Silvibacterium dinghuense: one gene and its partner. The protein of the gene in region 1 binds, or shares a complex with, the protein of each later gene. Links are inferred from orthologs where the notes say so. Each region holds a gene or a part of one and is shown on either strand. Other genes may lie near its edges.

What was found.
Region 2: the proteins of ESZ00_RS18675 (region 1) and smc are in contact, whole or in part, in a crystal structure (PDB 3ZGX), measured with the Bacillus subtilis proteins. The link is inferred for Silvibacterium dinghuense from one-to-one orthologs.

The regions. Positions count from the first base shown.
Region 1 is NZ_SDMK01000005.1:207,144-210,219, reverse strand. What follows is about bases 178-2,945. They hold ESZ00_RS18675 (segregation and condensation protein A), read left to right. Parts: upstream 178-977; coding sequence 978-1,913; downstream 1,914-2,945. Other genes in these bases: ESZ00_RS18670 (transposase), read right to left, coding at 2,564-2,945; trpS (tryptophan--tRNA ligase), read left to right, coding at 178-973. In the rest of the region: more of trpS, read left to right, coding at 1-177; more of ESZ00_RS18670, read right to left, coding at 2,946-3,064. UniProt on the Bacillus subtilis protein: Participates in chromosomal partition during cell division. May act via the formation of a condensin-like complex containing Smc and ScpB that pull DNA away from mid-cell into both cell halves.
Region 2 is NZ_SDMK01000002.1:275,159-279,892, reverse strand. The notes cover bases 23-4,448. They hold smc (chromosome segregation protein SMC), read left to right. Parts: upstream 23-360; coding sequence 361-4,248; downstream 4,249-4,448. Other genes in these bases: ESZ00_RS10430 (hypothetical protein), read right to left, coding at 4,326-4,448. In the rest of the region: more of ESZ00_RS10430, read right to left, coding at 4,449-4,734. UniProt on the Bacillus subtilis protein: Required for chromosome condensation and partitioning.

The DNA of each region.
Region 1 (3,076 bases):
CGGCAAACTGCATCTCGGCAATTACATGGGCGCCCTCTACAACTGGGTGCGGCTGCAGCACGAGTACGAGTGCTACTTTTTTGTCGCCGACTGGCATGCGCTGACGACCGACTACGCCGACCCCTCGAAGATCAAGGACAACATCCAGGATGTGGTGCTGGATTTCCTTGCAGCGGGGCTCGATCCCGAGAAGTCCACGCTGTTTATCCAGAGCCGTGTGCCGGCGCACGCCGAGCTGCATCTGGCCTTCAGCATGATTACCCCGCTGGGCTGGCTGGAGCGCGTGCCTACGTATAAGGATCAGCAGGAACAGCTTAAGGAAAAGGATCTTGCGACCTACGGGTTTCTCGGCTATCCGCTGCTGCAGTCGGCCGATATTCTTCTGTACCAGCCGGATTTCGTTCCCGTCGGCCAGGACCAGGTGGCGCATGTGGAGCTGACGCGCGAAGTGGCACGGCGCTTCAACCAGTTCTACCCGTCGAAGACGAACCCCGAGGTGCCGATCCTGCCTGAGCCGAAGGTGCTGCTGACGCCTTCGCCGAAGCTGCCTGGTCTCGACGGCCGCAAGATGTCGAAGAGCTATGGCAATACCCTCGGGCTCAGCGATCCGGAGCCGGAGATCCGCAAGAAGATCAAGGGTATGGTGACCGACCCGGCGCGCATCCGCCGCACCGACGTGGGCAATCCGGAAGTCTGCCCGGTCTTCGACCTGCACAAGGTGTTCTCGTCTGCGGAGACGCAGGAGAAGGCGCGCGAAGGCTGCACGACGGCCTCCATTGGCTGCATCGAGTGCAAGGGCTGGCTGGCCGATGCCGTGGTAGCCGAGCTGAGGCCGATCCAGGAGCGCCGCGCCTATTACGAGGCGAACCCGGCGCTGGTGGAGGAGATCATCACCACAGGCAACGAGAAGGCCGCGGCACGCGCCGCGATCACCATGCGCGAAGTGAAAACAGCCATGGGACTCGGCGAGTAAACGCATGAGCGAAGAGCAGAAGATCGTAACCGAGACGGTGACAGAAGAGCAGGCGGCTGTGCCTGCTGCGCTCGAACCTGAAAAGGCAGCACCGGCCAGCGCGGAAGCTGCCAAGCCTGTAGCTCAAAAAACAGACAAGAAGAGCAAGAAGGAGGAGGAGTCGATCTTCCCCTTCTCGGTCACCGTGGGCAAGGTCTACGATGGGCCGCTCGACCTGCTGCTGGACCTGATCCGCAAGCAGGACATCGATATCTGGGATATTCCGATCGCCAAGATCACGGCGCAGTACCTGGCTTACGTCGAAAGGCTGAAGCAGACCGATATCGACACGGCGGGCGAGTTTATCTACACGGCTGCGCTGCTCATCCAGATCAAGAGCCGCATGCTGCTGCCGCGCTCTCCGGTGGAAGGCGCCGAGGGTGAGGCCGAAGACCCACGCCGCGAGCTGGTCGAGCGGCTGCTCGAGCACGAGCGCTTCAAGAATGCCGCGCAGATGCTCTACGAGAAGCAGCAGGTCGAGGCCGCGACATGGACCAAGCCCAACCTGCGCGAGTTTCGCAACGCCGAGGGGACCGAGCAGGAGATCGCCGCCGACACGGTTGACCTGGTGCGCGTCTTCCGCGAGATTCTCGAGCGGGCAAAGAACCGCCCGATCCTGAACCTGGAAGAGGACCCCATCACGGTCGGCCAGATGATCGACTACATGCGGCGCCGCCTGGTGATGGAGGACAAGCCTGTTTCACTCCGGAAGATGCTCCAGAACACGCGCTCCGAGCGCGGCCTGGTGACGATGTTCCTGGCCATCCTCGAGCTGGTGCGCCTGCAGGCCATCCTGCTGCGGCAGGACGGCAATTTCCAAGACATCTATATCAAGAAGGCCGAGCAGTTCGAAGAGGTCATCAACGAACGCTTGAGCCAGGTTCGGGACGACTGGAATTAGCAGGCACTTTCGTCCGTTGCGTTGCGCTGAGGAGCGGCGTCTCATCCAATCAGGGATTACGCCATGGCATCTTCCAGCAACTCATTTGCGAAAGGCTTCCTCGACGGCTTCGGCCCCGGATCGTTTTTCTTCCCGGTGAGATTGCCTGGCATGCCTGAGCGTGTTTTCGCTGACGCAACCGCCGCCGATCTTGCGTGGGTGAAAGAGCAGAAGCGGATAACCGGAGAGACCCTTCTTGAACATCGATGACTCTCATATATCGGTCGAGGAAGCATCGAAGAGTCTTTTCGATGTTATGGACTCTTTGCCGTGCGGCGACTTCGAGTTTGAGCCGCCTAAGCTGGAGCTCACCGGCATCCATCCTGCTGACTTGGAGTAGCTTGAATCCTGGCTGATCCGAGACCGCGATTTCACCACAGAGGACGCAGAGAGCACAGAGGGATCCGTGCTGCGCCAATGTCCCTTTTTCAGCGCCAAGACGCAAAGAGCGCAAAGAACGCAGGGGTGAGTTTATCGCTTCCTAGCCAGGCGAAGCCTGGACGGGGCACCATGATTTTCGTGGTGCAGAGAGAACCGCAGGTCCCTCCGCTGCGCTCGCCTTCGGCTCGCTCCGGTCGGGATGACATCTCTGCAACAATGGAAGACGAAAGTTACGCGGAGGTCTTCGCTGCCTCGTACACGTCCACCGTCACCACGCCTTCGGGCAGGCCGGCGTAGCTTCTTGCGCTGGACCACTCCCAGTCGGTTTCGGTTTCTACGAGGCTGGCCTTGACCGGGGCTTCGTTCATGAAGCGGATGGCGCTCACGATCTGGTCGGCGTGGACGATGTGCTTGGTCGTGATGGTCTTGTCCCAGGCCGGGTCGTCCAGGCGGGCCGAGTTGTTGTAGCGGCGCTGGTAGCGCTGGCGCAGGGTGGCGATGGTCTCTTCCACCGTCTCCATCTCCGGCTGCGACAGCAGCAGGTGGAAGCCGGTGGGCATCACCACGTAGCCAAGGACGCGGAAGCGAAACTTGTGCCGGAGCTGCTCGAGGAGCTGGCAGAAAAGGTCGCGGTGCTTTTCCTGGCCGAGCTTCGGCTCGCGTAAAAAGCAGTTGCAGGAGACAAGGTGGAGCTCACCTTTGCCGCGAACGATCTTCTGGGGCTTGGGCATACGCTATTTTAC
Region 2 (4,734 bases), on another replicon or contig:
TTTTCCAACATGGCCGCTTCCCTCTTGCCTCTTGCGGTTACCCGCCTGCTTTCCGCTTGCGACGCTCCGCCGTGCGTTCTACCCTGAAATCGTCTGGCGGGGTTCTCCTGCTTCTTTTTGACGAATGGCGGCTGTTTTTGGGTGGAATGCCCTGAAAGGCATCCTCTGCAGCCTCGAAATCTGCATTCGATGTCTAAAGGTTGAGTTTGGGACGCCTTATCCACAACATCTTGGGGTTGCCATGTTGACCCTGCCCCGGCTGACCGCTACATTCGACTCTGACCAGCTTGTTTTCAGGCCTGGTCCGGCGTATTTCGCCTGCATTTCGCCTCCCCTCAGCGAAGGAAGGAGTCAATTCCCATGCTGAAGCTGAAAAAGATCCAGATCCTGGGCTTCAAGTCATTCTGTGACCGTACCGAGGTCGCGCTCCCCGGATCCGGCATTGCCATCGTCGTCGGCCCCAATGGCTGCGGCAAGTCCAACATTCTCGATGGCCTCAGCTGGGTGCTGGGCGAACAGAGCGCCAAGACCCTGCGCGGCGGCAAGATGGAAGATGTCATCTTTGCGGGTACGCGCGACCGCAAGGCCCTCGGCATGGCCGAGGTCACCATCACCCTCATCGATCCGGAAGCCTATGTCGGCGGCCCGCTGCTCGACGAGCCGGAGATCGTGATCGAGGACGAGATGGAGGCCGACTGGGACGAGGAGAAGATCCGCGCCGAACGTGCCGCCGAAGTGGAAGAGATCATCGCCGAGGCCCAGCCCGGTCCGGTCGCCGTCGAAGGCGCGGCTCCAGCCGCGAACCCGTCCGCTGTGAATCCGTCTGTAGAGCAGCCCGAGGGTGAGCAGGCTGAAGCGTCGGTGGAAGGCGGCAGCCCCGTCGTTCTCAAGATCCGGCGCCGCAAGTTCCAGAAGACGCCGCAGAAGGGCGAAATCGTCGTCACGCGCCGGCTTTTCCGCACCGGAGACAGCGAATACCTGCTCAACGGCAAGCTCTGCCGCCTGCGCGACATTCAGGACATTTTTATGGGCACCGGCCTAGGGCCGGAGTCCTACGCAATCATCGGGCAGGAGCGCATCGGCCAGCTGCTCAGCTCGAAGCCGCACGACCGCCGCTCGATCATCGAAGAGGCCGCCGGCATCACCCGCTTCAAGACCAAGAAGCGCCTCGCCGAGCTGCGCCTCGAGCAGTCGAAACAGAACCTCTCGCGCGTCAACGATATCTTCGAAGAAATTACGCGGCAGATGGCCTCGCTGAAGCGCCAGGCCGCGAAGGCCGAGCGCTACGGCCAACTGCGCGACGAGATGCGCGCACGCCTGCGCGTGGTGCTCGCCAGCCGCATCTCGCAGCTCGACACCGAACAGGCTGCGGTGACCGAAGAGATCGGCACACTGACGACCAGCATCGACCAGCACTCTGCCGCGATCGAGGAGATGGACGCGCAGCACTCGACGCTTCGCGCCCGCGGCTACGAGATCGACACTGCCGCCAAGGAATCACAGACCAGCGCCAACCAGGCTGCGGTCGAGCTCGAACGCGCCGCTTCGCGCCACCATGCGAACGCAGAACGCATCATCGATCTCGATGCCCGCGCTACTGCCGGCGCTGCCGAGCTCGAACAGACGCGCGCACAGCTTGCGAACCTCACCGCCGAGCGCGATGCGCAGCGCAAGTTCCTCGACTCTGCGGCCTCCGAGGCGCAGGCGTTCAAGGAAGAGGCGCAGGTACGCCAGCAGCAGGCCCGTGAGGCACTCGCCGCTGTGTCGTCCGGCGAGCAGCGTGCCGAAAATGCCCGCCGCCAGGCCATGCAGCTGCTCTCGCAGGTCGGCAACATTCGCAACCAAGCCACGCAGGCCGAAGAGTCGCTTGCCTCGCTCGAGCGCGAAGCCGAACGCCTTGCCGGGGAGATGAACACGGCCCGCAAGGATCTGGAATCGCTCGGAGCCGAACGCGGACAGGCATCGCTCACCTTCGAATCCGTCACCGAACGCTTGAAGAATCTCGAAGCCGAGATTCAGACGCTTCGCGCGCAGATCAACGTGAAGCGCAGCGAAGAAGCCGAGGCCAAGCGCCGCGGCGATCAGCTGCGCGGCGAACGCGCCACGCTGGCCGGGCGTAAGAATTCGCTCGAATCGCTCATCCGAGAGCACAGCTACTCCACCGACACGGTCAAGAAGCTATTCCGCTCGCATGCGCTCGCCGGCGGTCTTAAGCCCGTGGGCACGCTGGCTGACTTTCTCGAAGTCAACGACCAGTACGAAAGCGTCGTCGACGAATTTCTGCGCGACGAGCTGAACTACATCGTGGTGAAGAGCTGGGATGCCGCGCACGAAGGCATGCGCCTGCTCAAGACCGACGTCGATGGCCGCGCGACCTTCCTCGTGCATCCCGAGGACTCGCAGGCCCGCTTCTCGTTTGCCGGCGACGACTCGCAGAATCGCCACGAACAGCATCAGGGCGTGGTGCCGCTCAAGAAGTGCATCCGCGTGCTGGACGGTTTCGGTCGCTCGCTTGAAGTGATCCTGCCCAAGCTGCGCGACGGTTATGTGACACCGGATTCCGAGACGGCTCGCTCGCTTGCGCTCGAGAACCCGCAGGCTTTCTTCCTCGCGCCTTCGGGCGAATGCTTCCACAACGTCACCGTGACCGGCGGCAAGCCGCGCAACGGCGGTCCGCTTACGCTGAAGCGCGAACTGCGTGAGACACAGGAGAAGCTGCAGAAGGTCGAGACGGAACTGGCGCAGACCGAGATGGCCGCGGCTACGTTTGCGAAAGAACTCTCGGAGATCAATCGCCAGCTCGAGATTCTGGGCGAAGAGCGCCGCGTGGCCGAGCGTGAGAGCGCGAACCAGTCGGCTGCTCTCCGGCAGCTAGAGTCGGAAGTCCAGCGCCTGGAACGCCGGCTGCAGGAGTGGGTTCTGCAGGGCGAGCGCAACAAGGATCAGCGCAACCAGAAGCAGACCTTCATCGAGCAGAAGCGCGAAGAGGCCAGCCGCATCGAGTCGCAGCACCTTGCCGCCGAAGCCGGCATCGAAGAACTACAGAAGACGCTCGAAAACCTGCGCCGTCAGCGTGAAGAGGCGCAGATGCAGGCTGCTCAGGTCTCGGCGGAGCTGGCCGGACTCGAAGAACGCCGCCGCGGCGCCGAAGCGAACTTCGCGCGCATCGACCGCATGTTCAACGACGTGCGCCAGCGTGTAGGCCAGATCGAGGCACAGCTTGTCGCAGCGCAGTCGGAGAAACAGCAGCGTGAGCGCGAGAATGAACAGCTCGCCGCCAGCCGCGAACAGCTTGCCGGCACGCGGGAGCAGGCACTCGCGGAGATTGCCCGCCTCACCGCCGAAGCCACGCAGCTGCGCGCCCAGGTGACCGAGATCGAGCAACAGCTCAAGAGCCTCCGTGCTGAGACCGATACCCTGCGCGAAACCCGCAGTGTCCGCAGTTCGCGCTCGGCAACGCTCACGGCCGAGCTCACGCACCTCGAAGAGACCTGCATGAACGATCTCGCCGTCGAAGCCTCGGTGCTGCGCGAGGACCAGGAGATCGTCCGCATCGACGGCGAGGCGCTGTCGACCGAAGACGAGGCCTGCCGCGGCCTGAAGCAGAAGCTCGAGGGCATGGGTCCGGTGAACATGATGGCTCTCGAGGAGTACCAGGAGACCTCACAGCGCCACGAGTTCCTCGAAACGCAGCGTAAGGACCTGCTCGACTCGATCGAGAACACCACGGCGACCATCCGCGAAATCGACCAGATCTCGCGCACCAAGTTCGACGAAGCCTTTGTGCGCATCAATGAGAACTTCAGTGCGACGTTCTCGAAGCTCTTCGGCGGCGGTCAGGCCTTCATGCGGCTTACGGATGAGGAGAACAGCGCGGACAGCGGCATCGATATCGTTTCGCAGCCGCCGGGCAAGAAGCTGCAAAATGTGCTGCTGCTCTCCGGTGGTGAGAAAGCGCTGACCGCTCTTTCGCTGCTGGTCGGCATCTTCCAGTACCAGCCGAGCCCCTTCTGCGTGCTGGACGAAGTCGATGCCCCGCTCGACGAAACCAACGTCGGCCGCCTCGCCGACATGCTGCGCGGCATGTCGAACGACACGCAGTTCGTCATCGTGACGCACTCCAAACGCATGATGACCGCTGCCGACATGATTTACGGCGTTACCATGCAAGAGCCGGGCGTCTCGAAGGTCGTCAGCGTGAAGCTCGGCGGCCAGCAAAACACCGGCGACCGGCGCGCTACCGCATAATCCTCGCGCTCTACCTCATGTGCGAGATGCGTTGATCTTATCGATCTACCTGAATGCCGAAGAAGGCGTTATGGCATTCAGGTGGATCTCAAGGTCAAACCATCTACCAGGATCAGTTGCCCGCCCGCATCTCTGAAAACTTCCGGCGTTAGCTTCTGCTCAACATGAGCATCACCGCCACAAATCGGACAGGCGTAGATTGCTTCAGGCGGCCTATAGCTCTCCTGGAAAAGCTGGAAACTTCTGCCCGGAGATGAAGGGCGGTGGTCTTCATAGCGCACAAAATCGATGGCGACCATATTGAGATCGAGTTTCTGCCTCACTCGCGCCGCAAAAAGGTGCTGCCCGCTGGAATAACCAGCGCGATATTCCTCGACAGTTGCCACCCCAAGTGCTACCGCGTCTGTATCCATCGATGTCGCTGCGACAAACCCGTCCGTGGCCATGTCGGTGTCACCGGAAAATTCAAATGATGGAAAAGTCACG